Regions from separate parts of the Specibacter sp. BI4 genome, predicted to be linked through region 2. Evidence: predicted binding sites of a transcription regulator. Region 2 holds the regulator's gene; the other holds the start of a gene.

Region 1 (15,220 bases), 1.1 Mb from region 2:
ACTTTTGCCAGGCGTCGGCCTGCTCGGCAGTGGTGGCCAGCTCCTTGAGTTCTTCCCAAAGCCCGGCCTGGTAGCGGCTGATTTTCAGGGAGCCGCCGGGCTCCTGCAGGCTCCGCGCCTCGTCAATGAGCCGCCGCAGCTGCTCAAATTCGGGCTGGCCCAGCGCAAAGTAATGTCCGTTGGGCAGCATCAGGTGGTCCTCGTCGGAGGCCAGCGCCAGGAACAACTCGCCAAACGGAATGTCTGTCTCGTCCAAGGTGACGGAGACACCCAAGTCAAACCAGTCGCCGTCGCCCGTTCCCTTGGTGCTGATGCCAATCTGCGGGGTGCCCGTCAGCTCGGTGTAGTCGGGGGCCGAACCGGCAGTGTCGATGCGCACGTGCTCGAGTTCGGCCAGTGCGGGCAGCGCTTCGGTGCTGAAACGGGCTGCTGCGACATCCTTCAGATGCACGGGCTCGTTGCTGCCAGGATGCAGGCTGGCCGCGTGCGGAAAGGATTCCCGGGTGGCCGCCGGGAATTCGGCGAGCGTCTCCGCCACGGCCTTCAGCAGCCGCGTCTCGAAGGTGTCGTCGCGGTGCCCCGCCCCGTCGCTGACCATCGAATACCTGGTCAGTGAGTCGCCGACAGCGTACTCCCAGTGCCAATGCAGCTCCATCGCGGGTCCGGAGGCCTTGTGGGACTGGTTGGCGGTTTTGCGGCGCCGGTCAACCTTCGGCGCTGCAACCGGAGGAATGTGCACGGCCGTCAGCACGAGTTCCGGGTCCTGGATTTCCGGCAGCCCGCCGCTGCCGTCACGGGCATGCAGGTCCATGCTGTGGCGCAACTGCGGGTAGTAGCTGTCAAGGAACTGTTTCCGGTCGGAAGCAGGGATTTCCACCGGGGTCCGGGTGTCGATCAGCAGCTTCAGGGCTTTCCCGACGGATTCCGTGACGGGTGCAAAGTTGATGTTCCGCTGGGCCAGGGCAGTTTGTTCATTTCCGCCGCTCCACCAGAAAAGGCCGTGGACGGGTGCGCCGAGGGTGCCCATCGTCGCCGGGTCGAGAATTGTCGTGCCTGATGCTGCGCTGCCGGGCGGGGTGCTGTTGACGACGGCCTGCGGGACCAGCGTGATGCCACCGTCGGCAGCGGCGGCGATGTTGGTGCTGACATGGACTGATTCGGCCCACGTGATGCTGTTGGACTTTCTGGACGTGACAAATTCCAGGCCGATCCCGGCCGCCTGTGTCAGCAGGTTCCACAGCAGCGGAGAGTTGAAATCATCCAGGCAAATCCGCTTGCCGGTGCCGTATCCGGTCCTGGTGGACTTGAAGAGGGCGTGAAAGACCTGCAGCCACTTCTTGTGTTCCGGGTTGAAGCCGTCCATGTAGTACAGCTGGTGCATGGAGTCCCAGGCGAGGTTGCCGACAACCCATTTGTTGGCGTCGTTGCGCATGACCGGGCGGACGCCGAGACGGACACGCTGCGTCTCCACGGATTTGGCCCCGCGTGCCTTTGCATTCTTCCTCGGCTTGGAGCGGGCCGCGTACGGATCCTGCGGTTCCTCAAGCAACTCAAATTGCAGCGCCATGGGTGTCGGGACGGCCACGGCCGCGTTGCGTGCCAGCTCCCGGCCCCAATAGGCCGGAGCCGCCACCACTGGCGGATTGAGTATCGCCTCAAGCTGCTGCTCCCAGGGCGCCGGTTTCTTGGGCGCCGGCTTTTTGGCTGCTGGCTTTTTGGGTGCCGGCCTCTTCGCTGCCGGCGCCTTGGGCGCCATCAACCGGGCCGGCGCCGCTGCTGCGGATGGGGTTGCTGCGCCGGCCACAGGAACTTCACGAGCCCCGGGAATCCCTGACGTTTCGGGAGCTTCAGTTTCTTCCAGCAAGCGGTTGGTGGTAAAAATCAGCGCAGCCACATGTTTGCAGTTTCCGCCGACGGGGCAGCTGCAGTTGCCGTCAACAAGAGCCGCGCCCTTCGGTTTGTCAAGGAAGATGGCGGTGGTTTCGTAGACCCGGTTTCCGCTGCCCGACACCAGGGCCTGCAGTTCGAGCCGGCTTTCCACCCACTGGACCCGGCTGACATTGCCAGCGCTGGCATAGCCAAGCCCGCGATGCACCGCTGCGGGGCCGACAAGGCTTCTGAGATCCGTGTATTCCACGTAGGGGACGAGCGAAAGATCCATTCGATTAACAGTACCGGGCGGCACCCACAGCGAGGAACCGGCTCATGTCGTAACCCGCCCTCAGCCGGCGGGCCCGGCTTCCTTGTAAAACCCCTCGATGTGGGCAGTGACAAGACTTGCCGCTCCTGGCCCGTCGTCGCCCTTGACAGCCTCCCGCAGCGAGCCCAGCATCGCACTCACGCCGACATTTCCGGGAGCCCCCATGGCCATCGTTGGCTCGGCGATGGAACGACGGCCACCGTTCAGGCGGAGAGTTGGTGCTCCAGCCAGCTCAAAACAAGTTGATGGGTGCGCATGTGACATTGCCACTTAGTGTGGTTGGACCTTAGCCCCTAGTGTGGGAGACCACGGAGAAATCCACCTTCCCCCAGCATGGAGGCGACAATGACGCAAAGAAGCGAAACCGGCAACCCTGAAATGCCGCCGGCACCCGGCGCCGCAACCTCTGCCGTGCCGGCCGTGCAGCACGCGCCCGCCGCGCTGCCGGGGATTCCTGTCCTGCCAGCCGCACTCAGGCGCCGGATGCCCAAATATTCGGAGCTGGCCCCGTTGATGCAGTTCAAGAAGCCTGAGTTCAGCCAGGCCGCCAAATTGCGACGCACCAACACCATTTGGGATCTGCGGGACATGGCAAAGCGCCGGACCCCGAAGGCGCCCTTCGACTACACGGATGGTGCCGCCGAAGCGGAAATCACCCTCCGCCGGGCGCGTGCAGCGTTCCTTGACATTGAGTTCCGCCCGGGCATCCTGCGGGATGTCTCAAGCATCGGCCTGGGCATGGAGATTCTGGGCAGGCCGTCAAGGATGCCTGTGGGCATCGCCCCCACCGGGTTCACCCGGATGATGCAGTCCGAGGGCGAGTATGCCGGCTCCCAGGCTGCCGAGGCGGCGGGCATTCCCTACACGCTGTCCACGATGGGCACGGCCTCCATCGAGGATGTTGCCGCCGCAGCCCCGAATGGGCGGAACTGGTTCCAGCTCTACCTGTGGAAGGACAGGGACCGTTCCCTTGAACTGATCGAACGCGCCGCCCGTGCCGGCTATGACACGCTCATGGTCACTGTGGACACCTCCGTCGCCGGGGCGCGGCTGCGGGACGTGCGCAACGGCATGACCATCCCGCCTTCGCTGACCATCAAGACGGTGCTTGACGCTTCCTACCGACCTGCCTGGTGGTTTAACTTCCTGACCCACGAACCACTCACTTTTGCCTCGCTGTCCCGGCACTCGGGCACCGTGGCCGAGCTGATCAACTCGATGTTCGACCCCACCTTGAATTATGCGGATCTGAGCTGGTTGCGGGAAACATGGAAGGGCAAGCTGGTGGTCAAGGGGATCCAGACCGTCGACGACGCCCGGAAGTCCGTTGACCACGGGGCCGACGGTGTGGTGCTCTCCAACCACGGCGGGCGCCAATTGGACCGGGCGCCCATCCCCTTCCACCTCCTTCCGGAAGTTTCCGCGGCGCTAAAGTCCGGTGCAGGCAGCCCCGCAATCATTTTGGACACAGGCATCATGAGCGGTGCCGACATCATCGCGGCACTGTCCCTGGGGGCGGACTTCACCTTGATTGGGCGGGCCTATCTGTACGGCCTGATGGCCGGCGGCCGGGCCGGGGTGGACCGCACACTGGAGATCCTTGAAACGGACATGCGGCGCACCATGGCACTGCTCGGTGTCACCACCATCGCCGAGCTGACACCGGATCACGTCAGGATCCTCAAAGACCAGTCCTGAGCACGGATCCCGGCCGGGTCAGGCCGGGATCCGTGCTCAGAACCCCTGGGCCAGGCGGTAGTAGGCCTGGTTCCAGCGGATCTCACGCACGAAACCACGCTGCGTGGTGTCCTCGTCAATGACAAGAAGTTCGGCTTCGAAGATGTCCGCGAAGTCCTGGAACGCCTCAATGCCGACGGCGGTGCTCATCACTGTGTGGTGGGCGGCCCCGGCTTCCAGCCAGGCGGCGGCGGAGGTGGCAAAGTCGGGCAGCGGCTTCCACACGGCCCGGGCCACGGGCAGGTTGGGCAGCGGCTCGTCCAGCGGCACAACCTCGACCTTGTTGGCTGTGAGACGGAAGCGTTCACGCATGTCCGAAAGTGCCACAACCACTCCGGTGCCCGGATCCGCGTCGAACACCAGGCGGACAGGATCCTCGCGGCCGCCAATGCCCAGCGGGTGCACCTCCAGTGAAGGCTTGGTGGTTGTCAGCGACGGACACACCTCAAGCATGTGGGCGCCGAGGATCTTTTCCTCACCGGGAACCAGGTGATAGGTGTAGTCCTCCATGAGGGAGGCCCCGCCGGGCAGCCCCTCCCCCATCACCTTCGCGGCGCGGATGAGCACTGCCGTCTTCCAGTCGCCCTCGGCGCCAAAGCCGTAGCCGTCAGCCATGAGCCGCTGCACTGCCAGGCCCGGGAGCTGGCGCAGTCCGCCCAGGTCCTCAAAGTTGGTGGTGAACGCACCAAAGTCCCCGGCCTCAAGGAAGCTGCGCAGGCCAAGTTCAATCTTTGCCCCGTAGCGCAGGGAATCGTGGCGTGCGGCGCCCGGGTGGAGTTCGGGAGCCACGTTGTACAGGCGCAGGTATTCGGCAATGAGAGCGTCAACATCTGCTTCGGAGGAGGCGTCAACGGCCTCGGCCAGTTCGTTCACGGACCAGCTGTTGACGGAGACGCCAAACCGGATTTCGGCTTCGGTCTTGTCGCCCTCAGTGACGGCCACATTGCGCATGTTGTCGCCAAAACGGGCCACCTTCAAGGTCCGGACCTGGGCCACTGCAGCGGCCGCACGCGTCCAGGTGCCGATCTTTTCACGCACCAGCGGGTTGGACACGTGGCCCACCACTGTCTTCCGGCTGACGCCCATGCGTGATTGCATGTAGCCAAATTCCCTGTCACCGTGTGCTGCCTGGTTCAGGTTCATGAAATCGAAATCGATCTCCGCCCACGGCAGTGCCACATTGGCCTGGGTGTGCAGGTGCAGCAGCGGCTTGTTCAACTCGCTCAGCCCGCGGATCCACATTTTGGCCGGTGAAAAGGTGTGCATCCAGGCGATGAGCCCAATGACCTTGTCGTCGGCGTTGGCATCAATGGCCGCCCGGCGGATGGACTCGGAATCCTTCAGCACGTCCTTGAAGACAACGCGGACGGGAATCTCTGCTGATTCCTGCAGCGTCTTGACCACTTCGGCCGACTGCTCGGCGACCTGGCGCAGGGTTTCCTCGCCGTAGAGGTTCTGGCTTCCGGTCAGAAACCAGACTTCGTATCCGGACAGGGAGTTGTTCAACTGCAAAGACATTTTCATTCCTTCGAGACAGGAGGCGGGTTGGGGGTTACTGTCCGTAGACGTTTTGGTAGCGCTGGTGCAGGCTGTCGATGTGGGAGCTGTCGATGGGAATCATGGGTCCCAGCTCGCGTGAAAGGTGCACGGTGCGGGCAACTTCCTCGCACAGCACAGCCGCCTTCACCGCGGCCTTGGCCGTGGCCCCGATGGTGAAGGGGCCGTGGTTTTGCATCAGCACGGCGGGCGAGCGGGAGCCCGCCAGCGTCTCGACGATGCCGCGGCCAATGGAGTCATCACCGATCAGGGCGAACGGGCCGACGGGGATTTCGCCGCCGAACTCGTCGCCCATCATGGTCAGCACGCACGGGATTGCCTCGCCACGCACAGCCCAGGCAGTGGCGTAGCTTGAGTGGGTGTGTACAACCCCGCCCACCTCCGGCATGTGCCTGTACACGTAGGCGTGCGCTGCCGTGTCGGACGAGGGCGCCAGCTCAGGGTTGCCCCACCCGCCGTCGACGGGGGTTCCATGCAGGTCGGTGACGACCATGGATTCGGGGGTGAGTGCGTCGTAGTCGATTCCGGAGGGCTTGATAATCATCAGGTCCTCGCCGGGCACCCTGGCCGAGACGTTGCCGGCAGTCCAGACCACCAGTTCGTAGCGGACGAGTTCGGCGTGGAGGCGGCAGACTTCGCTGCGCAGGGCTGCGACGGCGGCTGTTGTTTCGGGTGAATAGCTCATGCTGTCGCTCCTGACTGGACCAAGGTCGTGGGCCCGGCTGACGAGTCGTCAGCCGGGGCCGGCGCACCCTTGGTGCGTGCGCCGCGGGCAAGGGCCTTGAGCCGGTGCATGACGTCGTTGGCGCCGCGGCCAAAGTAGTCGTGCAGCAGGCGGTATTCGGCAAAAAGCTCGTTGTAGGCGGCAACGTTTTCCGGGATGGGGCTGACAACTGCGCGGTTCACGCTGCCCATGGCCTCGGAGGCTGCCATGATGTCGGGATAGAGTCCCGCCGCCACTGCTGCGTGGATGGCGGATCCCAAGGCAGGGCCCTGGCTTGAGCCGATCGTGGACAGCGGCAGGTTCAGCACGTCGGCATAAATTTGCATGAGCAGCTGGTTCTTCATGAGCCCGCCGGCCACGATGAATTCCGTGACGGGAACCCCGGCGGCGTTGAACGTCTCCACGATGACCCGGGCGCCAAATGCTGTTGCCTCCAGCAGCGCCCGGTAGCCGTCCTCGGGTGTGGTGGCAAGCGTCTGCCCCACCACGACGCCGGAGAGCTCGTGGTCAACCAGGACAGAACGGTTGCCGCTGTGCCAGTCCAGGGCTACAAGCCCGTGTTCGCCAATGTTCTGGCGCTCGGCAAGCGAGGTCAGGTATTCGTGGATGCCCAGGCCCTTCTTGGCCGCCTGGGCAAGGTAATTTGCGGGCACGGAGTTCTTGATGAACCAGCCGAAGATGTCGCCGACGCCGCTTTGGCCGGCTTCGTAGCCGTACAGGCCGGGGATGATGCCGCCGTCGACAACTCCGCACATGCCTGGCACTTCGCGGAGCTCATCGGAGCTCATGACGTGGCAGGTTGAGGTGCCCATGATGGCCACCATCTGGCCGGGTTTGACGGCCTTTGCCGCCGGCGCCGTGACATGGGCGTCAACATTGCCCACGGCAACCGGGATGCCCTCGGGCAGGCCGGTCCAGGTGGCGGCTTCGGCGCTGAGCCCGCCAGCCGAATCCCCCAGGCTGCCGATCGGGTGCTCAACCTTGTCCGCAACGAAACCGGCAAAATCCGGGTTCAACGCTGACAGGAAATCTTCCGACGGGTATCGGCCGTCCTGCAGGATGCCCTTGTAGCCGGCCGTGCAGGCGTTGCGTACGTAGTTGCCTGTGAGTTGCCAAACGATCCAGTCGGCGGCTTCCACCCAGTGGTCCATGGCCGCGTAAACTTCCGGGGCTTCCTCCAGCAGCTGCAGGCCCTTGGCGAACTCCCATTCGGAGGAAATCAGCCCGCCGTAGCGCGGCAGCCAGCTTTCCTTGCGCTGCCGGGCCAGCTCGTTGATGCGCTCGGCCTGCGGCTGTGCTGCATGGTGGCGCCACAACTTGACGAAGGCGTGCGGCTCGGCTGACCACTCCGGCAGTTCGCACAATGGGGTGCCGTCGGCCGTGGTGGGCACCATGGTGCAGGCGGTGAAGTCGGTGCCGACGGCTTTCACATCGGCCGGGTCGATCCCCGCTTGGGCAATGGCAGCCGGAACTGCCTGCTTGAGCACCTGGCGGTAGTCCTCGGGAACCTGCAGCGCCCATTCAGGCGGCAGCCTGTCCGCCGCACCTGGCAGTGACCGTTCAACGACACCGTGCGGATACTCCACGACGGCGGAGGCCAGCTCTGCCCCGTCCCGCACGCGCACCACGACTGCACGCCCGGACAGGGTGCCGTAATCAATGCCAATTACGTAAGACTCCTGCGTCCCCATAATTTCCTCTCAGCTGATGTTTGCGGCACGCCATGGATGGCGGCCAAAATAAATGCACTTGTGAACGCTAACAATACCGTTTCATCCAGCCAAGTCAAGGGTTGTTCATCGATATGGACACCGGCCGTCGCATACCCAGCTGTCCGGGCAAACCGCAGGGGTGGCACCAAAAAATGCGCCGACCGGGGCTTGACTCGGTACAGTAGCCTGAAACCGCACGGTCGCCGGCCCGCGTGGCAAGATTCTTCGGACGTCACCGCGGTGTTCTGCGGCTTGGATCGACGACCACCACTTTACGGGCAATTTGAAATGAAATCTGTGAGCGCTAACAATCGGGCCGTCATTTCTGTCCGATGCACTGTCGAGGATGCCCCGCCCGGCCTAACTGCGGGTCAGTGCCACAGGCTTCGGCCCGGTGCTGGCCCGCAGTATCAGGTGGGGTTGGATGCGCACCGAGAACAACGGGTCATTGCCGGAAATGCCGTCAAGGATCATGCCAACGCAGCGGCGCCCCAGTTCGGCAAAGTCCTGCCGCACTGTCGTCAGTGGCGGGAAATAAAAACCAGATTCGGGGCTGTCATCAAAACCAACAACGGACAGGTCGCGCGGAAGCCGCAAATTGCGCTCATACGCGGCACGGATCACGCCAAGGGACATCTGGTCGTTGGCGGCAAAAACGGCAGAACATTCGCTGTTGTCCAACAGCTGTTTCCCGGCAAGGTAGCCGGACTCGGCGCTCCAGTCCCCCACAAGCAGGGGGCCCGGCTCCAGTCCTGCACCGGCCAGGGCTGCTTCCCAGCCGCGGCGCCGGGCCTGGGCGTCAAGCCAGTCGGCCGGGCCCATGATGTGGGCAATGTTGCGGTGTCCCTGGTCGATCAGGTGCTGGGTTGCCAGCCACCCGCCGCGCTGTTGGTCGACTCCCACGCTCTGCACTCCCGCTGCACCAATGTCACCGATGGCGACGAGTGGAACTCCCGGGCGCAGGCGTTCGATGGTGCGCACAATTTCTTCCTGCGGGGCAATGACCACGAGCGCGTCAACTTGATGTGCGAGGTGGTATTCCACCGTCTCGTTGATGGCTTTCTCGCTCATGTCCGGCAGCCCCACGGTGTTGACAGCGTAGCCGGCGGCGTAGGCCGCTTCCTGGATGCCCAGCAGGATGTGCGCCGGACCGTAATGCTCCATGCTGTGGGCAACCACGCCAAAAGTTTCCGACCGCCGGGTCACCAGCTGCCGTGCCGCTGTATTGCGCCGGTAGCCAAGCTCGGCGATGGCGGCTTCGACCAGCGTGCGCGTCTTGGCGCTGACATTGGGATGGTTGTTGATCACCCGGGAGACCGTTTGGTGCGACACCCCTGCCCTGGCAGCCACGTCCTCCATGACGGGAGGACGGTCGTTCGACGAAACATGGTCAGTCATTGTCAGCCTGTTCTCCGGCACTGCCCGGCATGGTTGACGCCGGGGAATCGGTCCCCGGCGGCGTGTCCAACTTCAATCGTGCTAAAACCGTAAGACACTCACACTCATTCTCGCAGAGGAAAACGCATGTCAAACATTTTCAGCCAGCCGGCGTCAGGCGTCCAGTTCACCCTTGAATCAGGCCCCTACCGTGCCGTGATCGCATCGGTGGGTGCCACACTGCGCTCACTCACGCACGACGGACGCAACCTTGTGGTGCCCTTTGAAGCCGGGGAGATCCGGCCCGGCTACAGGGGAGCCAATCTTGTCCCCTGGCCCAACCGCATCGCCAACGGCGCCTACACCTTCAATGGCGAAAATGAGCAGCTGGGAATCAATGAGGCGGACCGGATGACGGCCCTCCACGGCCTGGTGCTCTGGAACGACTGGAAACCGCTGGACCAGGCGCCCTCGGGCGTCGTCCTTGGCACCGTGATCGAGCCGCAGGCCGGGTACCCGCACCGGCTGGAGGTCCAGGTGGAGTACACACTCAGCGAAGCAGGCCTTGACTGGCACATCTCGGCGAGCAATGTGGGTACGGGCCCCGGAACCAAACCGGCCCCCTACGGCGTTGCGCCGCACCCCTACCTGGTCGCGGGAAGCGGACCGGTGGACGAGTGGACGCTGGAACTGCCGGCCGCACAGGTTCTGGGTGTCACCGCCGACAGGCTGCTGCCCACCACGCTTGCCGCTGTCGACAACCACGACGGCGGCCGCTTCGACTTCCGGCAGCCACGGGCCCTGGGCAGCACGGAGATCGACCATGCCTACACAGGCTTGGCGCCGGTCCGGGACACCTCCGAAAATGAGGGCTGCGGGGACGTTGAAGTCCGGCTGTTCTCCGCCGGGGGATCCGGCGTTCTCATGCGCTGGAACCCTGCCGTCCTGCCGTGGGTGCAGATCCACACGGCCGACCGTCCCGAACCCGACTTGAACCGGATCGCCCTGGCCGTGGAACCCATGAGCTGCCCTCCCGACGCGTTCAACTCAGGCGACGACCTTGTCATTCTTGCCCACGGCGAGCGCCACGACGCACGCTGGCTCGTCGCAGCGCTCTAGCCAGCTTGTGCGGCGGCACCCGGGCCGGCGTCCCGCCGTCGTGGGTTCACAGTCCGTGCCCGCAACGATCCCGCGGGATCAGCCCGTCGGGCGGTTCGGCAGGTATTGCAGCGCCCATTTGTTGCCGTCCGGATCGGCGAAGTTCACGAAGTGGCCCCAGGCCTGGACGTCGACGTCGCTGACGTCCACGCCGTTGGCCGCCAGCTGGTCATGGGCTGCTTGAATGTCGCCGACAACGATCTGCATCATGGGCGCGGTCCCGGGTGCGGCGTCGGTCAGCCCCTCACCGATGCAGATGGAGCAGGCCGAGCCGGGCGGGGTCAGCTGCACAAAGCGGATGCCGCCGCCGGGCCGCTCGTCGAAGTCGGCGTTGAAGCCCACCTTGTTCACATAAAAATCCTTGGCCCTGTCCACGTCGGAGACAGGCACAAATATGAGTTCCAATTTCCAGTCCATGCCGGACACGCTACGCCGAAGGCCCGCCCGCCAACAGGGTTTGGGCAGAATTCGCAGGGGAAGCACTCCCGTAAGTTGCGCCCCGGAACCATTGGCTTACGGGCGGGAATGGGTCAGGATGTAATCATCAGTTCAGGCGCCTGCACGGTGGCACATCGGCGCGGCCGGAGTTGCCGGACTTTTGGGAAGAATGCAATGGGCGGAATTGATGATCTCCTGGCAGCGTCCGACGACCGGTGGTCTCGGGCCATGAAAAAAGCGCAAGGTGTCGAAGACATCGGACTGGGCCCAGCCGTGAAAAGCTATTACACACGATATTTTCCCGCTGGCGTCCTCGCCTTGATGGCGGCCGGAACCGGGGCCGGGATTCTAATTCTTGGAGCTTCCCCGCCCGCCTGGGCAGCGTACTTGAGTGTCGGGTTTATCTTTGCCACGGCCGGCATCTTTATTGGCGGACTCGTCTATAACACCAAAAAAGTTGCGCCCACGGTACGGTTGAACACCGTTGACGTCCTGTTTCCGTTGGCTGACGAAGAGCGAAAATACATTAACCGCCAAATTGCAGGCAAGGCACCGCTGGATCACGAACATCTGCCGGTCGTACGGGCGGGTGCCGTTCAACTTCGAAAGAGCCTGGCCACACAATTGATCTTCTTTCCTGCCTACGTATTCCTGTTTGCTGCCCAGGCGGCGAACTGGGCCGGGCGGGATACGTCCTTCTTTTGGGTCATGGCGATTGCTGTCGTTGCGGCGATACTCGCAATGGGGTTCCTGGTCCGTGAATTTAGGCGCAGCAGCCGGTTTCTGGCAGGAATTTCGGGCGGATGACACCCTGCCGGCCCGTGCAGGTGGAGTCGACGCCCGGGCTGACACCGTTGATCCTGGCACCACGGGCGCCCCATGCCAGGCTCACCGCCTGTACGCGCAGCTGAGCCGGACACATTCGCCTGGCCGAAGTGAAGATGAGCTACACCTGATCACTGGCTGCGGATCTCCAAGCGTGGACCAACGCCGCGGCCGGTGTGTTGCAGGATCCCGCCGGGCGTCCGCTGGTGCTGGCAATGGTGGAGCCAAAAAAGCACCCCGACCCGGAGGTCGAGGTGCTTTTGCTTGGGTGGGAAGAACCGTCAGCCGTCCAGGTCCTTGGCAATCATGGCCGCAATCTCCGCCACGGCTGCGGCGTTCTCCGACTCAACGGTCACGGACGCACCAAAGTCGGCGCCGAGGGTCATGATCATGAGTGCCGAGGTGGCATCCGCCTCGTCGGCACCGTCGATGCTGAGCAGGATCTCGTCGTCGTAGGCCGCTGCGGCCGTGGCAATCATGGCGGCGGGGCGGGCGTGCAGGCCCACAGGGGAGCCAACTACAACAGTTTGCGTGGTCATTTCTTCACTCCTTGGAACATTTCCGGGGTGGATGGGGAAAGCAGCTCGCGGGCAGTGGCCCTGGCCTGGGCCTGGGCCGCAGTGGTGCAGCGGAGCACGGCCGTTGCGGCCTGCCGGCATTGCTCCTGCGTCACGGACTCCAGCTGCAGGCCGACGGCGGCCACAGCGTTGGGTGCCATGGACAGGCTGCCCAGCCCGAGGCCCACCAGGATGCAGGCGAGATACGGATCCGCCGCTGCCTCGCCGCACACGCCGACGGGCTTGGCTCCGCTGACGCCGGCCGCAGCCGCGAAGTGGATCAAGTGCAGCACGGCCGGCTGCCACGGGTCTGTCAGGGCGGCAAGGGAGGGTGCCATGCGGTCGGCGGCCATGGTGTACTGCGTGAGATCGTTGGTGCCGATGGACATGAAGTCCACCTAAGCCAGAAACGCCCCGGCCAGCAGGGCGACGGAAGGCACCTCGACCATGATGCCGGGCGAAAGCTTCCGTGAACGGCAGGCGGTGGCGAAGTCGCGGGCCTCATCGATCGTGGCAACCATCGGCGCCATGACCTTGGCCGCGGTGACGCCCTGCTGTTCGGCGGCGAGGGCCACGGCGTCGAGCTGGCGCGCCAGCAGTCCCGGATCCCCCTGCCCGAGCCGGATGCCCCGCACACCCAATGCCGGGTTCTCCTCGTCGGGATGGACAACAAACGGCACGGGCTTGTCGGAGCCCGCATCGCTGATGGCGACCAATGACCGCACCCGCTCCGGATGTTCCAGCGCGAGCAGCAGGCCGATGATGGCGCCGTCGCTGTAGCCGACCAGGTGCACCGAATCGAGGCCCTGGGCATCGAGATAGGACAAGGCATCTGCGACTCCGCGCGGATAGCTGTACTCTTCAGCGATGTCGGCCGAGCGTCCGTGTCCGGAGCGTTCAAGGGCGAGCACCCGCTAGTCGGGGACGAGCGCGTCGGAGATCTTCCGCAGGGACTCCAGCGAGCAGAAGCCCCCATGCAGAAGGAGGACGGGCTCCCCGGAACCGGCCACCTCCGAGTACAGTTCTGCGCCGTTGATCCGCAGGTGCGTCATTTGGTTCAACTGTCTCCTTGGTGCCGTCCCCGCCGCATTCGACGGGGACCCGATCATTCGTCGGATAATACCAGTTCAGTGGGCTGGCCTGGCGGCCAGCACCCGGCGATTATTTCGAGGAACGGAATTCGCTTGTCACGTAGGAAGCTGCACGCCCGGCGGGACTGGCGGCTGTGCTCACATAGCTTCCCATCTGCCCGGATCGGTCTGCGCTTGTCGTCACGTACGTTCCCGCCTGCCCGGTTCGGGCTGCGTCTGTCGTTACGTATGTTCCGGCGGCAGCGGTGCGTGGTGCCGGCGAGCCGCCCAGCATGGCTGCCCCACCTTCGGTTGATTCCGTCAGGAAAGTGCGCATGAAGGGATGGCTGGGTGATTCAAATGAGTTGTTCAAGATAGCTCCTCTGGGGTTGCTTGATAGGGGCGCGGCAAATGGCGCCACGTCATGTGGTGGGTGGCGGCATTGCTGATTCAACCCGCCAGTGGGTTTGTTGTTTGCGTTTGCCGCTTGTGCGGCGGGCTAGGCGTCAGCCGTGGCCAGTTGGCACGCGGAGCAGATGCCCCAAAAGGTAATCTCTGCAACCTGTATGGCGAAGCCATTCACGTTCGACGGCGTCAGGCACGGGCTTTCGCCGATGACGCAATCCACATCTTCAACTGCCTTGCAGTTGAGGCAGACGAGGTGGTGGTGGTTGTCGCCCACCCGGGTCTCGTACAGCGCCGCTGAGCCTGCAGGTTCGATCTTGCGCACCAGTCCTGCAGAGACCAGCGCAGCCAACACTCCGTAGACAGCCTGCAGGGAAGTCTTCGGCAAGTGCGTTGCGGCTGCGGAAAATACTGTCTCCGCATCCAGGTGCCCCTGGCCGGAGAGCACACCAAGAACTGCGACGCGCGGTGCCGTCACCTTCAGCCGGGCCGACCTGAGTCGTCCCGCCAGAGCCTCTTGCTGCGCGTCCAATGCCATGCCTCCATCCTAACAGTTGTTTTTAGTTACTCAAAACAACTGTTAGCCTCATCACCTGTAGCGTTATGAGCCGTTGCCGGGCGTCAGCGGCGTCGTCGTCCCATCCAGAACATATGCAGCAGCGGAAGCGCCGCCACGATCATCAGCACGTTGCCAAACACGGCGTCCCCGGATCGAACCACGGCGCCGGCGATCAGGAGTGCACCGAAGATTAGTGCGGATGCCACTTGCTGCGCTGCGCGGACCAGCCGTGCCAACCGCCGCTCGAGGCTGGGGCTGGCCACCGGCAGCGAACCGGACTCGAGGCGGGTAAGGAGTCCATCCAGACGTTTCGGCAGGCGGAAGGTGACCGCTGCGGCGTCGAGCGCCTGGGTTGCCACGTCCTTGACAAGGTTGCCGCGCTCGTCCCGCAGCAGCTGCGCCGCATAGGGCTCCACCGAGTCCCACAAATTGAATCGGGCATCCAGGGAACTGCACACTCCAGAGGTCAGTGACATGGCACGGATGATGAGCAGAAAATTCTCCGGCAACTGGAACGGCAGCGAGCGGACCACCTCGCCAAACTCCCCGGCAAAATCCTGGAACTCGCGCGGGTCAACCTCGCGAAGCTCGGCGAAACCCATCCCACCAAAGCGGGCAAAGAGCTGCGTCATCGCCCGTTCAAGCTCCGTCGTGTCGGTCGACGGCACCAGCACACCGACATCACCGATCGCGGACACCAGGCCCTTTCCGTCCCGCGAGGCGGCCGCGATCAGCAGTTTCCGGAGGCCGCTGCGCGTGCTCGCCGGCACCTCGCCCATCATGCCAAAATCGATGAATGTCAGCTTCCACGGCCGTTCCCCGGCCGGGTCGACATGCGGAGTGATGAAGATATTGCCGGGGTGCGGGTCGGCATGGAAGAAACCGCTGGCGAATAGCTGGT
Region 2 (15,220 bases):
GGTGCCGGGCGTGGGCATGTTCTCCTACGGGGCGAACAAGCAGACCGCACGGGTTGCCGGCGAGTTTTACCTCAACGCCATCAACGTCATGCGCGGAGCCGAGTCACTGTCCACGTACGCTCCGATCGACGAGGCGGAGAAGTTCCGCATCGAATACTGGGCGCTGGAAGAAGCCAAGTTGGCCCGCTTGCCCAAGCCCAAGTCGCACGCCACCCGCATCGCCTTGGTGACGGGTGCGGCGTCGGGCATTGGCAAGGCCATCGCCACCAGGCTGGCCGCTGAAGGTGCCTGCATTGTGATCGCCGATTTGAACCTTGAAGCCGCCGAGGCAGTGGCACTGGAACTTGGCGGGCCTGACGTGGCCATTGGCATCCGGGCCGACGTCACTGACGAAGCCGCTGTGCGTGCCGCCGTGGATGTTGCCGTGCTGGCGTTTGGCGGGCTGGATTTGGTGGTCAACAACGCCGGGCTGTCGATCTCCAAGCCGCTGCTGGAAACCACCGAAAAGGACTGGGACCTGCAGCACGACGTCATGGCCAAGGGCTCGTTCCTTGTGTCCAAGGCCGCCGCGAAGGTGCTCATTGAGCAGGACATGGGCGGGGACATCGTTTACATTTCCTCGAAGAACTCCGTGTTCGCCGGACCCAACAACATCGGCTATTCGGCCACGAAGGCGGACCAGGCCCACCAGGTGCGCCTGCTCGCAGCCGAACTGGGCCAATACGGTGTCCGTGTGAACGGCATCAATCCCGACGGCGTGGTCCGCGGCTCCGGCATCTTCGCCGGCGGCTGGGGCGCCAAGCGGGCCGCCGTCTATGGTGTCGACGAAGATAAATTGGGCGAATACTACGCACAGCGCACCCTGCTCAAGCGCGAGGTGCTGCCGGAAAACGTGGCCAACGCCGCCGCCGTTCTCACCAGCGCCGAGCTGTCGCACACCACCGGGCTGCACATCCCCGTCGACGCCGGCGTGGCCGCAGCCTTCCTGCGATGACGTCTGCTCCTGCCGTACATGGTGCGGCATTGTTTGCCGCCGTCGACATTGGCGCGTCCTCCGGACGCGTCATCGTCGGGGGCCTGGATGCTGGCGGGGAAGCGGTGCGCCTGGATGTGGTACACCGCTTCCCCAACGGTGTGGTGGAACAGCAAGGTGAGTTGCATTGGGACTTCGATGCACTCTTCACCGAGGTCATGGCCGGGCTGGCGGCGGCCGCAACGCATGCGGCCACCGTTGGCGGTGCGATCGCCAGCATCGGCATCGACACGTGGGCCGTGGACTACGGGCTTCTCGACGCTGCCGGTGCACTAATTGGGCAGCCGTTCAGCTACCGGGACGCCCGCGGCGCCGCACAGGTGGACCGCGTCCATGGCGTGGTGGGCCCGGCCCGGCTGTATGAAACCACGGGCCTGCAGCACCTCCCGTTCAACACGATCTTCCAGCTGGCCGCCGAGCAGGCTGCCGGAAGGGACCTTGCCGGGCAGCAGGCACTGCTGATCCCCGACCTCATCGCCTTCAAGCTCACGGGCAACCGCCGCACCGAGTCCACGAATGCCTCCACCACTGGCCTGTACGACGCCGTGGCGGGGGAGTGGGCCACCGAATTCCTCGCCGCCCTGGACCTGCCGGCCGGGCTCTTCCCGCCGCTCATTGAGCCAGGGGAAAGCATCGGCACGCTGCTGCCGGAGGTTGCCGCGCAAACAGGGCTTCCCCCAGCCACCCAGGTGGTGGCCGTCGGCTCGCACGACACCGCATCCGCGGTGGCAGCCGTCCCGGCCGCGGGCCCCAACTTTGCCTACATTTCCTCCGGCACCTGGTCACTGGTTGGTCTGGAGCTGGAAGCCCCGGTCCTGACGGAAGCCAGCCGACTGGCGAACTTCACCAATGAGCGCGGCGTGGACGGCACCACCCGCTACCTGCGCAATGTCGGCGGCCTGTGGCTGCTCAGCGAATCGATCCGCACGTGGGAACAGGAAGGGCGCAACGCCGGGTCCTCTGCATCCGGTGCACTCCCGGTTGCGATGTCCCTCCCCGGGCTGCTGGCTGCCGCGGCCGCCGAATCAACCGGAGGACCGCTCATCGACGTGGATTCCGAGGACTTCATTGCCCCCGGAAACATGCCCGAACGCATCCGGGCCGCCGCCAATGCAAGGGGAGGGACGCTGGGAAGCGGGCAGGCCACCGTCGTGCGCTGCATTTTGGACAGCCTTGCCGCGGCCTACGCGCGCACGGTCTCGCAGGCACAGGAGCTCTCCGGACAAAAGGTGGATGTGGTCCACGTCGTGGGCGGCGGATCCCAAAACGAGCTGTTGTGCCAGCTCACCGCCAACGCCACGGGACTGCCCGTGGTGGCCGGACCGGTGGAGGCCACGGCGCTCGGGAACGTCCTGGTCCAGGCGCGGGCGGCTGGGGAGGCGCCACAATCATTGGGGGAACTGCGTGCGGTGGTGGGCGCCAGCAGCTCCAGCGTCTCTTACCAGCCGCTGACCCAACCCGGGCTCTAGCGCCCCACGCCCCGGGGCGCCGTCGATGAATCGTGGTGCCGGAGCTGCCGGCCTTCAAGTCGATCCCTGGCGGGAAGTTTCTGAAACAGCCCTAATAGTTGCCCAGCGGGCAACAATTCGAGCGGCGGAGTCCAATTTGTGTGCATTTGACCAGATTTCGAAGACGAATTTTGGCACTATGGACAACGCAGGCAAGCTAACTCCGTCCTAGGCTGAATCGTCCCCGTGAGACGCATCACGGAAGCCTGCGGCAGCTTTGCTGTGCAAGGGTGCCTCAAGAGGAAGTTTTCCCATGCAAGCTGAACAGCAATTATCGAAGACCCTCAAACCCCGCCACCTGTCCATGATTGCCATTGCCGGAGTCATCGGCGCCGGACTCTTTGTGGGTTCGGGTGCCGCCATTCAGCAGGCCGGTCCCGGGATTTTGGTTGCGTACGCGGCGGCCGGCGTCGTGGTCATCCTGGTGATGCGGATGCTGGGCGAAATGGCAGCGGCGCATCCTGAAACCGGGTCCTTTTCCACCTACGCGGACAAGGCACTGGGACGGTGGGCCGGATTTAGCATTGGCTGGCTGTATGCCTGGTTCTGGATCATCGTGCTTGGTGTTGAGGCCACGGCCGGAGCAGCCATTATGCACCGGTGGCTGCCGGAAGTTGAGCAGTGGCAATGGGCGCTGATCCTGATGGTGTTGCTGACGCTGACCAACGTGGCCTCCGTGAAGTCCTACGGTGAATTTGAATTTTGGTTCGCCTCCGTCAAGGTGGCCGCCATCATTGTTTTCCTCCTGTTGGGTGTCGTTGCTATCCTCGGGTTCTTGCCCGGGGTTGACGCGCCGGGACTTTCAAACCTCACCGGCAACGGTGGCTTCTTCCCGAGCGGTCCAGGTGCCGTCCTGGCGGGTGTCTTGGTGGTTGTGTTTTCCTTCTTTGGTGCTGAGATCGCCACAATTGCCGCCGGCGAGTCCGAGAACCCCGTGGATGCGGTGAAGAAGGCAGTGAAGTCCACGGTGTGGAGAATCTTGATTTTCTACATTGGCTCCGTTGCAATCGTCGTGACGTTGCTGCCGTGGAACGATGCCTCGGTGGCCAAGAGCCCCTACGTGGCGGTTATTGAGCTGTTTGGTATTCCCGGTGCCGGCACCATCATGGACGTTGTTGTCCTGACCTCCGTGCTTTCCTGCCTGAACTCCGGACTGTACACAGCCAGCCGCATGCTTTTCTCCCTGTCCACCCGGGGAGACGCGCCCAAGTCCTGGCGGAAGATCTCCAAACGCGGTGTCCCCGTCAGCGCCGTTCTCGCATCCACCGTGGTGGGCTTCGTGACAGTGGGCCTGAACTACTTGGCCCCGGACACAGTGTTCTTGTTCATGGTCAACACCTCGGGAGCCATCGCCTTGTTCGTGTGGCTCGTGATTGCCCTTTCGCAGTTGATTTTGCGACGCCGGATGGGCGCCGCGGCGAAAGAACTCGAGTTGAAAATGTGGCTCTTCCCGTACCTGACCTGGCTCTCCATTATCGCAATCGCGGCCTTGATCATCGGCATGGTGATTGTGCCCCAGACCCGGGAAGCGTTGCTGTTGTCGGTGGGGTTGGCGGCCGTGGTCGTGGCGATCGGCGTCGTCCGATACCGCAACAAAGACGCCAACCAGGCTGCCGCCGTCGAGCTTGGGGACGAGCTCATTGATGACGTTGACGCCCGCCCGTAGGGAAAGACAGGGCGCGCTTTTCGCGGCTCCAGCAATCATGGATACGCTGGGGCTGGAGCTGGTGCGAAAAGCGGCCGGCCAACGTGCGAGGAGTGTGAATCGTGGTCAGTGCAAAGGCGCCTGAACATGTGGTTGTTGTTGGTGCGGGAATCATTGGCTTGTCCACCGCCTGGTATTTACAGGAACAGGGAATCAAGGTCACGGTGGTTGACCGTGGCGAGGTGGCTTCGGGCTCATCGTGGGGCAACGCCGGCTGGCTCACCCCGGCCCTGACGCTTCCGTTGAGTGAGCCTTCGGTGTTGACGTACGGGCTCAAGGCCATGCTGGACCCGGCCTCCCCGTTGTACATCCCGGCTTCCACCGATCCGGCCCTGCTGAAGTTCCTGCTGGGCTTTGCCCGGAACTGCACCCCCGGCAAGTGGCGGGCGGCCATGGCCATTTTTGCGGAAATAGGCCACACCGGCATCGACGCCTTCGACGAAATCGCCGCAGGGACACCGCCGCTTGCCGAAATCGCCAGCCCGGCAGACCCCTTCCTGACGGGATTCGCTTCGCTCAAGGACCGCGACGCCCTGGTCAAGGAGTTCCACGTCATTCGGGAAACCGGCGGCCAGGTCGACTTCAACCTCATGTCCGGGGAGGAAATCCGTGCGCTCGAGCCCACGCTGGGCACTGGCGTCGTTGCCGGACTGGAGATCCGCAACCAAAAGTTCATCAACCCGCCGGCGTTCATGCGATCGCTGGCGGATGCCGTGGTTGCCCGCGGCGCCACCCTGACCACCGCGTTTACCGTGTTCGACGTGCGTGACACTGGCAGCGGCGTGGACGTGATCGGATCGGAGGGCCGCCTGATCAAGGCCGACGCCGTCGTCCTCGCCACGGGTGCCTGGCTGGGGACGCTGGCGCGCAAGTTCGGTGTCAAGCGGGTGGTCCAGGCCGGCCGCGGCTACAGCTTCACGGTCGTCCCCGAAGCCATGCCCAGCCACCCCATCTACTTCCCGGCGCAACGCGTTGCCTGCACGCCGCTGGGGGACAGGCTCAGGGTGGCCGGCATGATGGAGTTCCGCAACGCCGATGCCCCGCTGGACCCGCGCCGCATCAAGGCCATTGTGGATGCAGCCTCGCCCATGTTCACGGGCATCAACTGGGAGGATCGTGCGGAGGAATGGGTGGGGTCGAGGCCCTGCACCACCGACGGCTTCCCGCTGGTCGGCGCCACCCGTTCCCCGCGCGTCCACGTTGCAGGCGGCCACGGCATGTGGGGGATTGCGCTGGGCCCGCTGACAGGCAAGATGGTTGCCGCGGAACTGACGGGCGGCACCCCGCCGGCCAGCATGCGCCACTTCAACCCGCTGCGTTAGTCCCCGGCGGCTCCCACGCCTCGTTCCTCGGCGCGGGGCCCTCGCCGTCGTGGGCCCACCCAGTCCCTCCCAATGTCCAGCCGCTGGGCGATTCTGGACATTGGGGCCCGGGGGCTTGTGGGCCCATCCAGCGACTTCCCAGCCTCGTTCCTCGGCGCGGGGCCCGCCCCTGCGAACCGCGGCCACGGCTGAGCCACAGTGCTCCGACGCTGGCCGTTAAATACCTGGCCGATCGGTCCGCGACGCCACAAAACCACAAGTGGGACGTAGGATGTCCCTAAGGATTGTGTGCCCGGGTGCCGGGCCTGACTGAAACGGAAACTGACCATGCCGCTTTTCGACCTGCCCGTTGACCAGCTCCGCGCCTATTCATCAGCCGCCGCCGAGCCTGCCGATTTTGACAGCTTCTGGGATGCCACAATCACCGAGGCCCGCGAACATCCCCTTGCACCAAGCTTCACCCCGGTCGAAAACCTGCTCACAGTCATCGACAGCTTTGACGTGGCCTTCAACGGTTTCGGCGGCGCCCCGATCAAGGGCTGGCTGCACCTCCCCGCAAATCGCCCAAAAGGCGAAAAACTGCCCGCCGTGGTCCAGTACATCGGCTACTCAGGGGGCCGCGGACTGGTCCAGCAGGACACATCCTGGGCGCAGGCAGGCTACGCGCACTTCATCATGGACACCCGCGGCCAGGGTTTTGGCGGGATCCTCGGCGACACCCCGGATCCGCACCCGTCGGCCGGAGACGTCGCCTACCCCGGGCTCATGACCCGCGGCATCGACTCCCGGGACGGCTACTACTACCGCCGCGTCTACGTCGACGCCTTCCGAGCCATTGAAGCGGTCCAATCCCACGCGGAAATCGACGAAAACAAGGTCATTCTCGCGGGCATCAGCCAGGGCGGCGGATTGGCCATCGCTGCGGCCGGGATCGCCGCGGGCAGGCTCAACGGCGTCGTCGGCGTCCTGCCCGACGTGCCCTTCCTGCAGGACTTCCCCCGCGCCATTGACCTCGCGGTGCGCGGGCCATACCCGGAAATCTCGGCGTTTCTCAAGCGCCACAGGGGCGGCTACGACGCCATGCTGGCGGTGCTCAACTATTACGACGGCGTGCACTTCGCCAGCCGCTGCACGGCCCCCGCGCTGTACTCGTCGGCCGGAATGGACGATGTCTGCCCGGCCTCAACCGTGTACGCGTCCTTCAACAACTACGGGGCGGCAGCCTCCTTGCAGCCCGCAAAAGACATGGAATTCTACCGTTTCAACAACCACGAGGGCGGCCAGGAGCACCACTGGCTCCGGCAACTTCATTACGTGGCCGATTTGCTGGCCGGATAATTTCGGGAGTATGGTTTGGGCATGACAAACCGTTGGTATGCGTATTTTTCGTTGGCTCTGGAGGGGCCCGCGTCTAACTGACACGCATCCAACCACCTTCAGAGCCAACAGGACAGAGAATTCATTCTCTGTCCTTCGCCATTTTCCGGCGGGCTCCGAAGAGGAGGCTCGCTGCCAGCCACCAGCAAAGGAATTTTTCCCATGAGTCTCACAGCAGCCACCGAAACCCCCGGCGCAGCACCCGCAAGGCCGCAGTCCACAACCAACCTGCGCGTCAGCCAGTTCACCGAGCTGCCGACTCCTGCCCAGCTGTCCGCAAAGCTGCCGCTGGACGCACACACAAGCAACGTCGTCGAACGCGGCCGTGACCAGGTCCGCGCCATCATGGACGGCCTCGACGACAGGCTCCTCGTGGTGGTGGGCCCGTGCTCCATTCATGATCCCAAGGCCGGGCTGGAATACGCCCGCCGGCTGGCCGAAACCGCCAAGGCCCATGAAGAGGACCTGCTGATCGTGATGCGCGCGTACTTCGAAAAGCCGCGCACCACGGTGGGCTGGAAGGGCCTGATCAACGATCCCAACCTGGACGGCAGCCACGACGTGGCCAAGGGCCTGGAAATGGCGCGTGAATTCCTGCTCCAGGTTGCGGAGCTCGGCCTGCCCACCGGCACCGAATTCCTGGAGCCGATCAGCCCGCAGTACACGGCCGACCTGATCACCTGGGGCGCCATCGGGGCCCGCACCACCGAGAGCCAGATCCACCGCCAGCTCAGCTCGGGCCTGTCCATGCCGATCGGCTTCAAGAACGGCACCGACGGTGAGCTGCAGGTTGCACTCGATGCGTGCAACGCTGCCAGCGCCCCGCAGTCGTTCCTCGGGATCGACGGCGACGGCCGCGCCTCGCTCGTGAGCACCTCCGGCAACCAGGACACCCACATGATCCTGCGCGGCGGCCGCAGGGGCCCGAACTACAAGGCCGCAGATGTGGCGGAGGCGTCCGAAAAGGCCGCCGCCGCATCCGTCAACCCCCGGTTGATCGTGGATGCCAGCCACGCCAACTCGGGCAAGAGCCACCACCGCCAGGCCGAGGTTGCCCTGGAAATCGGTGCCCAGCTGGAAGCCGGAGATGCTTCGGCGCACACCATCGCAGGCGTCATGCTGGAGAGCTTCCTCGTGGGCGGCGCGCAGAACCTCGACGTCGAAAAGGTTGCCGCCGGCGACGCCAGCCTGACGTACGGGCAGTCCGTCACGGACGCCTGCATGGATTGGGACGTGACGGCCGATGTCCTGGCCAACCTCGCCCGCAGCTCCCGCGCCCGCCGCACCGCATAGCCCGCAGCGTTTCGCCACGCGCAGAAGTGGGCACCAGTGGCGCGCATGAGTCCATGAATCGGCGCCCGGAAACCGGGTTGTGAAGAAACAACTTTCACATAAGCACCATCTGCACCTAGAGTTGGCGTACGAGCAGAAGGTGCCGTAAGCCCGCACCTGGATCTTTTCTAATGAAAAATGGATACCGAGGACAGCGATGACGCAGGAGCAAAATTTCTCCGATGTGAACTTCTTGACGGTTCAGGAAGTGGCCGAGCTCATGCGCGTGTCCAAAATGACCGTCTACCGCATGGTTCATGCCGGAGAGCTGCCCGCCGTGCGTTTTGGCCGGTCATATCGGGTGCCTGCCAACGCCGTCGAAAGCTACCTGCGCTCTGCCGTGGTGGATGGCACAGAGACGCATGGACCCTCCAGTTCGGCGCATACAGGGTAAAGGCGGTACCCTAGGAAAGATCCATTTTCGGCTTTGACCGATTCCTGCGATCGGTCAACCTAATCGTTTACGGCCTCATCCGAGGTTGTTCTATGCAGTTTGTGAGGAACTTTCATGGGTTCAGTAGTTAAGAAGCGCCGCAAGCGGATGTCCAAGAAGAAGCACCGTAAGCAGCTTCGCAAGACGCGTCACCAGCGTCGCAACAAGAAGTAAAGCTTTTTCTTCGCAAAAATACCCGTTCACCGTAGAGGTGTGCGGGTGTTTTTTTATGCCCAGGCACGACGGCGGGTCGTGCCGCGGGTGCCCCGCCCGCCGGCGCTGTGGCTGGTTAGCGCTTCCGCACCATGGCGATGCCCTTCCACAGCCCATAGACCACGCCGGCACCCGTGGCGGCTTTCAGGCCCAGGGTGGCGGCGCGGCGCCCCGAACGGAAATCGTAGATGGGCCAATTGTTTTCCCGTGCATGCTTGCGCAACTTGGCGTCCGGGTTGATGGCCACCGGATTGCCCACAGTTGTCAGCAGCGGGATGTCGTTGTAGGAATCGCTGTAGGCCCAGCTGCGTGAAAGATCCAGGCCTTCCCTGTCGGCCAGCTCGCGAACTGCACGGCCCTTGGCCGCCCCGTGCAGGATCTCGCCCACCAACCGGCCGGTGTAGACGCCGTCTTCAATCTCGGCAACGGTGCCCAGGGCGCCTGTGAGGTTGAGGCGGGCGGCAATGACCCCTGCCACTTCCACCGGGGTTGCCGTCACCAGCCACACCTGGCGGCCGGATTTAAGGTGCTCCTGTGTCAGCGCCTTGGTGCCGGGCCAGATCTTGGACTCAATCATCTCGTCGTAGACTTCTTCGCCAAGATCGCGGACAAAATCCGCGCTGATCCCGGCGGCAATTTTTTGTGCCGAGTCCTGGACCGAGTGCACATCGTTCATGTTCTCGCCGCGCATGATGAACTTGGTTTGCTTCCACGCGAAGCCCGCAACATCCTGCAGCGTAAAAGCGTGCTTTTGATACATTTTCCGGGCCACATGGAACAAGCTGGCACCCTTCATCAACGTGTTGTCCACATCGAAGAAGGCAGCCTCACCCTGGTACTGCTCAGTGGTCGAGGCGGCCTCGGCACTGTTGGTAGTCACGTCGGGCATGGGACGAGTCTAGTCAATCCAGCCACTGCCTGCCCGTTCCGCCACCTGCCGCAGCGGTTAACTGTGGTGAAACTTTCATTTGCCGTGCGGTGGCCTCGCCGGTTCGAAGCCCCGAGCGCCTCTGCCGCCGACGCGACACCTGGGCATGCGTCACCTGGCGCTGACACTCGGTACCGTTGTAGTCATGGAACCTGCTGCCAACGACCCGGCCAAGCGCACCACCACCGCACCTGCCGCCACTGCCCCAAGCCCTGTCAGCGGCGCCGACGGGCCCAAAGCGGTGGCCCGCGAGCCGCTGCTGGAGCTCGTCACCAGGGCCGGCTGCCACCTGTGCGACGACGCACGGGCCGTCGTCGTCGAAGTGGCAGGGGAACTGGGCGTGCCCTGGGCCGAGGTGTCCATTGATGGCGACCCCGAGCTGACAGCACGCTTCGGTGAGGAAGTGCCTGTCGTGCTTGTTGACGGCGTCCAGCGGGACTTTTGGCATATCGATCCGAACCGCCTGCGCAGCATTCTCAGCCGTGCTCTGGCCGGATAGCGGAGGCCGACAGCGCGTAAGGCGTCGCACCCCGCTGCCATACCCGTGCCCGGGCAGGCGGCGGCAGGACAAACACGGGTTCCTGCTTTTGGCTATGGACGGGCCACGTCATACAGTGGTTGCAGGCCGCTGCGGACCTGGCTGACACATGTTCAGCATCTGGGCGCGGCCACAGTTTGAGAATTTGGAGTGAAGCCTTGACCTCAGCGCAGACCCCGGATGAGCCGACGGCGGAGCCGGCGCGGAGACTGCCGCCTGCAACGGTCTCCCGCCTGACACTGTACCTTCGCACGCTCAACGCCCTGCTGGCCGAGGGTGCCGAGAGCGTGTCATCCGAGGCGCTTGCCGAATCGGCTGGAGTTGGCTCGGCAAATGTCCGTAAAGACCTCTCCTACCTTGGCTCTTACGGGACCCGCGGCGTTGGGTATGACGTGGCGAACTTGAGCCGCAAAATTGCCCAGGCACTCGGGCTGACCAACGAATGGCGTGTAGCCATTGTTGGTGCCGGAAACCTGGGCCGGGCACTGGCCCGATACGCCGGATTTGAATCACGGGGCTTTGACGTCGTGGCCCTGCTTGACTCCGACCAGATGATTATCGGCAACGAAATTGGCTGGCTGCGCGTCAGTGACGCCGCAAACCTGGAAAACGTGGTCAAGTCCGCCCGGGTCAACATGGTTGTCCTGGCCCTGCCCGCATCCGTGGCCCAGGCTGTTTGTGACAGGGTGGTGGCGGCAGGCGTCCGCAGCATACTGAGCTTCGCCCCAGTGGCCCTGACAGTGCCGGAGCATGTAAACCTGCGCAAGGTGGACATGGCCACTGAACTGCAAATATTGGCCTATCACGCTCAACGCCTGCAGGAGCCCCGGCTGGAACCGGACAGCCTGGAGCAGGACGGCCTGGAACCGGGCAGCCTGGAGCAGGACGGGCCCGGAGCCTAGCCGGAGGCCGGGGGAGCTTGGCCCAGCATCAAGGCCTGCAGCTCAGCGCTTCAGGGCCCCGCGTCGTGCCTTGTGCGCCAGGAAGAACTCCTTGGCGGGGGACCTGAACAACATGAACACGGCAACCAGCCCCAAAACTATGCGGGCGCCGGAATAAAACGAATACGATCCGCCTTCCGGCACCAGCGCAATCGAGATGATGGCAAGGACAAGGGCAGTGATCCGGGCCCAGTTCCTCCCGCGGCGCAGCTTGGCGGCAATCCAAAAGTATCCGGCGACGCAGACGGCTTGAATGACTGCCATCATCGCCGCCACCGTGGTGAACAGTTGTTGTTCGGTGACGGCGGCAGCAGCTTCCGGATTGGTGGCCATTGCCTGCCCGACTGTCGAGCGCAGCAGTTCCTGACCGGCAGGAGTTGTCATGGCGAACGCCCAGATAATGAGGGCAATAAGCTGCAGGACTCCGGCTGCCATGATCAGCCTGGTGGCCAGCACCACCCTGTTGGGCGGTGCCAAAGGAGCTCCGGGATCGGCAGGCAGGCCGGGCTGCCGGCCCTGGAAGCCGGGATACGACGGAGCCGGCGGCAAGGCAGACGGCGGCGTGTTGCCCTTCTGCGCATCCTTCACGTCCTGGGGCGGTTCCCAGCCAGCGGGCGCGTACTGCCCATAGCGTGGCACGCCTGGGGCGATCTCGCCGTAGCTGCCCGGGCGGGTGGTGGGGTGCTCTTGGGGTTCTTCACCGGGGGTGGTCATGACAGCTGCTCTTTCAATGTGGCCGAGTTTGGCTTGGCCGAGTTCAGTGTTGCCGGGTGCTTGGCCGGTGGCGCTGGCCAAGCGGGTGCGCCGGCCGTCGGACAGAAATGGAAAAAGGCCGCGGCAGGGTTTAATACAAACCCTACGCGACCTCTCCCGGCACAACCACCTGCCCCACTGCTTGAGAGCGGCACAGCGTCAAAACTGTGAACTGAAGCTACTGGCTGACGCCCCTCTTTCGGGAATTGAGCCAGTTGGTGGATTCCGGCAGCCACATCAACACGGCGGCCACAACGCTCAACAAGCCGCTGCCGCCATTGCTGGTTATGAGCAGCACGATGCTGATCAGGGCTATGGCCGACAGCGCCAACCGGGCCCACTGCATGCCTTCCTTGAGCTTCATGGCGCAAACAACGATCGCAGCGATCAACACCAGGGAAATGATGGAGACCACAAGACCCCGGACACCTGAGCCGCGGAAGTATGGCGAGCTTAAGAGGAAGAGGGAACCGATGAAGGCGAAAAATGTGAAGAAGAGCCAGATCGCCGCTGTCACCAGCCAGATGATGTACGAGATCTTCAGCAGCTGGGGCAGGCCGTCCATTTTGAACATTCCGGAGAAGCCGCCGACCGGCATGACATCCTGCACCGACCGGGGCATGTCCTTGGGCAGCTCAAAATTGGAGCCGCCGGATTGCGGCCCGCCGGGCTGCTGATAGCCGGGCTGCTGGTACTGCTGCCCGCCTGGAGCCTGTCCGCCGGGCTGTTGGTAGCCGGGCTGTTGGTAGCCGGGAGGCGGTTGTGCGGCGCCGCCTTGATTGCCGGCGCCGTGGATTGGGGGAGCATTAGGATCGGGCTGGGAACCATAACCGGGAGGCGATGGCTGCGAGCCGGGCTGCTCGGGACCTGGGAACTCATTCGGTGTGCTCATAGGAAGAACCCTAGTCTTGGGAAGAACGGTTGTATAGGTGTGCAAAATGGCAGCAAAATGCCGGTCCGCACAGTGTGCGGACCGGCATTGAAACCCTTCAGTGATGAATGATCAATGCGTTGGGGGAAACGCTATGCTGCCTTGACGAAAGCCACATCGAGGGTGATGGTGACCTTGTCGGAAACGAGCACGCCGCCGGCTTCCAGGGCTGCGTTCCAAGTCAGGCCGAATTCCTTGCGGCTGATGACGGTCTTGGCTTCGAATCCTGCGCGGGTGGCGCCGAACGGGTCAACTGCGACGCCGTTGAACTCGCCCTTGAAGGTGACGGTCTTGGCGATGCCGCGGATGGTCAGCTCACCTGTCAGTTCGAAGTCCTCAGCGTCGCCTGACACTGCGGTGGAAACGAACGTCAGGGTGGGGTACGTTTCGACGTCAAGGAAGTCGGCGCCCTTGACGTGGCCGTCGCGGCCTTCGTCGCCTGAGTTGAAGCTGGCGGCCTGGATGGTGGCGGTGATGGAGGAATCGGCCAGGGTTTCGCCAAGAGTCAAGGCGCCTTCGAGGAGGGCGAACTTTCCGCGGACCTTGGAGATGCCTGCGTGGCGGACAACGAAGCCAACCTCTGAGTGTGAGATGTCCAGGTTCCAGATGCCCTGTGAGAGGCCTGAGGATTCAACGTTTGTTACTGGCATGTGGAGCTCCTTGATTTTGTTCTGTACACAAAAGCGGGGTCGCCGTTGTGGTGATCCTTCACATGGCATAAGCATGCGTTTGTATCTATTATTCCCGTGTTCCAAAAAAACTTTACCCGCCACGGATTAACCCCTAACCAACTAACTTTGAGAAACTGGGAAACATGTCCCGAGTAACTGTTCATCTTCTGCGCCACGGCGAGGTCTTCAACCCCGATGGCGTGCTCTACGGCCGGCTCCCCGAATTTCACCTCTCCGAGCGCGGCCGCGACATGGCGGTGATGGTTGCCGAGCACTTTGCCGCCCTGAAGAACGACGGCGGCGCACCGGTTTACCTTGTCGCCTCACCTCTCACCCGGGCCCAGGAAACGGCGCAGCCCACGGCCGAGGCGCTCGGCCTTGAAATCGTGACCGACCCGCGCATCATCGAGGCGGAGAACCACTTCGAGGGCCTCGTCATGAGCAAGGCCGAGTTGCGCAAACCCAAGCACTGGCCCCACTTCGTGAATCCGTTCCGGCCCTCCTGGGGCGAAGCATACGAAGCCCAGGCCGAACGCATGCTTGAAGCGGCGCGGGATGCCCGCCGTCGTGCCTTCGAGATTGGCGGCGACGGGGCCCAGGCCATCATGGTCAGCCACCAGCTGCCCATCTGGTCCACGCGGCGCAGTGCCGAGGGCAAGCGGCTGTGGCACGACCCCCGAAACCGGGAGTGCACCCTGGCCTCGCTGACCTCATTGACGTTCGACGGCGACGACGTTGTGGACGTCGTGTACAGCGAACCCGCCGCCGTGCTGCTTCCCGGTGCGGCGACCACCCCGGGCGCCTAGTCCCCGGGCTTCACACACAGCTGACAATCAGCTTTTCGACGTAGCGTAGAACATAATGCCATTTCTGCGCCTGCGCCGTGGCTTCCCAATCAACGAAAGACTTGCGCCGTGACTTCCTCGATGAGCCGTAGATCGCTTTTGGCCGCTGGCGGCGCAGCCCTGACTGTGGCCTTGGCCGCCTGCACCAGCGAAGACCCCCTGGCCAAGCAGGCCAATGCCGGCGACAACAAGAACTACATTGCCGGCGACGGCTCCGTGACTGAATACGGCGCCTCCGAGCGCAAGGAGCCCGTCGCCTTCACCGGCACACTTTTTGACGGCGAAAAGGTTGACGCGGCCGACTTCCCCGGCCAGGTCACGGTGCTGAACTTTTGGTACGCGGCCTGCGCTCCCTGCCGGGTTGAGGCCCCTGACCTGCAGGCGCTCCACACCGACTTCAAGCCCCAGGGCGTGGAGTTCATTGGTGTGAACATCCGTGATGAAAAGGCCACGGCGGAGGCCTTCGAGCGTAATTTCAAGCTCAGCTACCCGAGCATGATGGACAAGGACGGCGGCGTGCTGCTGGCGCTGACCAAGTTTGTGCCGCCCAGCTCCGTCCCGACCACGCTGGTGCTGGACAAGAAGGGCCGCGTCTCGGCGCGCATTCTTGGCGTGGCCGAGAAGGGCACCTTGAAAGCCTTGATCTCCACCGCGCTGGCGGAAAACTAGCGGCCTCCCCACCACCATGAA

Evidence for each region. The regulator Rex, encoded in region 2, represses fermentation and respiration genes when NADH is low (regulators of the CRP and FNR family bind a similar motif). The targets are predictions, from matches to a motif close to CTTGTGAANNNNTTCACAAG.
Region 1: the regulator Rex is predicted to act here: its motif matches at 7,967-7,986, upstream of araB (ribulokinase).

What each region holds. Positions count from the first base shown of each region.
Region 1 is NZ_CM155265.1:1,246,386-1,261,605, reverse strand. Features, by position in the region: gene AC1L6K_RS05930 (DEAD/DEAH box helicase) at 1-2,161, opposite strand, end outside; gene AC1L6K_RS05925 (hypothetical protein) at 2,222-2,470, opposite strand; gene AC1L6K_RS05920 (alpha-hydroxy acid oxidase) at 2,546-3,898, shown strand; gene araA (L-arabinose isomerase) at 3,935-5,455, opposite strand; gene AC1L6K_RS05910 (L-ribulose-5-phosphate 4-epimerase) at 5,490-6,179, opposite strand; gene araB (ribulokinase) at 6,176-7,909, opposite strand; gene AC1L6K_RS05900 (LacI family DNA-binding transcriptional regulator) at 8,291-9,328, opposite strand; gene AC1L6K_RS05895 (aldose 1-epimerase family protein) at 9,455-10,426, shown strand; gene AC1L6K_RS05890 (glyoxalase superfamily protein) at 10,505-10,882, opposite strand; gene AC1L6K_RS05885 (hypothetical protein) at 11,078-11,710, shown strand; gene AC1L6K_RS05880 (HPr family phosphocarrier protein) at 12,010-12,267, opposite strand; partial or broken gene AC1L6K_RS05875 (alpha/beta fold hydrolase) at 12,264-13,196, opposite strand; gene AC1L6K_RS05870 (alpha/beta fold hydrolase) at 13,200-13,337, opposite strand; gene AC1L6K_RS05865 (hypothetical protein) at 13,447-13,728, opposite strand; gene AC1L6K_RS05860 (Fur family transcriptional regulator) at 13,855-14,298, opposite strand; gene AC1L6K_RS05855 (ABC1 kinase family protein) at 14,382-15,220, opposite strand, start outside.
Region 2 is NZ_CM155265.1:157,018-172,237, reverse strand. Features, by position in the region: gene AC1L6K_RS00915 (bifunctional aldolase/short-chain dehydrogenase) at 1-994, shown strand, start outside; gene AC1L6K_RS00910 (rhamnulokinase) at 991-2,502, shown strand; gene AC1L6K_RS00905 (amino acid permease) at 2,795-4,207, shown strand; gene AC1L6K_RS00900 (NAD(P)/FAD-dependent oxidoreductase) at 4,309-5,568, shown strand; gene AC1L6K_RS00895 (acetylxylan esterase) at 5,896-6,906, shown strand; gene AC1L6K_RS00890 (3-deoxy-7-phosphoheptulonate synthase) at 7,108-8,238, shown strand; gene AC1L6K_RS00885 (helix-turn-helix domain-containing protein) at 8,435-8,671, shown strand; gene AC1L6K_RS00880 (30S ribosomal protein bS22) at 8,786-8,884, shown strand; gene AC1L6K_RS00875 (HAD family hydrolase) at 9,000-9,812, opposite strand; gene AC1L6K_RS00870 (glutaredoxin family protein) at 9,997-10,350, shown strand; gene AC1L6K_RS00865 (redox-sensing transcriptional repressor Rex) at 10,548-11,291, shown strand; gene AC1L6K_RS00860 (hypothetical protein) at 11,334-12,044, opposite strand; gene AC1L6K_RS00855 (hypothetical protein) at 12,262-12,975, opposite strand; gene AC1L6K_RS00850 (YceI family protein) at 13,107-13,664, opposite strand; gene AC1L6K_RS00845 (histidine phosphatase family protein) at 13,829-14,491, shown strand; gene AC1L6K_RS00840 (TlpA family protein disulfide reductase) at 14,612-15,199, shown strand; gene AC1L6K_RS00835 (cytochrome c biogenesis CcdA family protein) at 15,216-15,220, shown strand, end outside.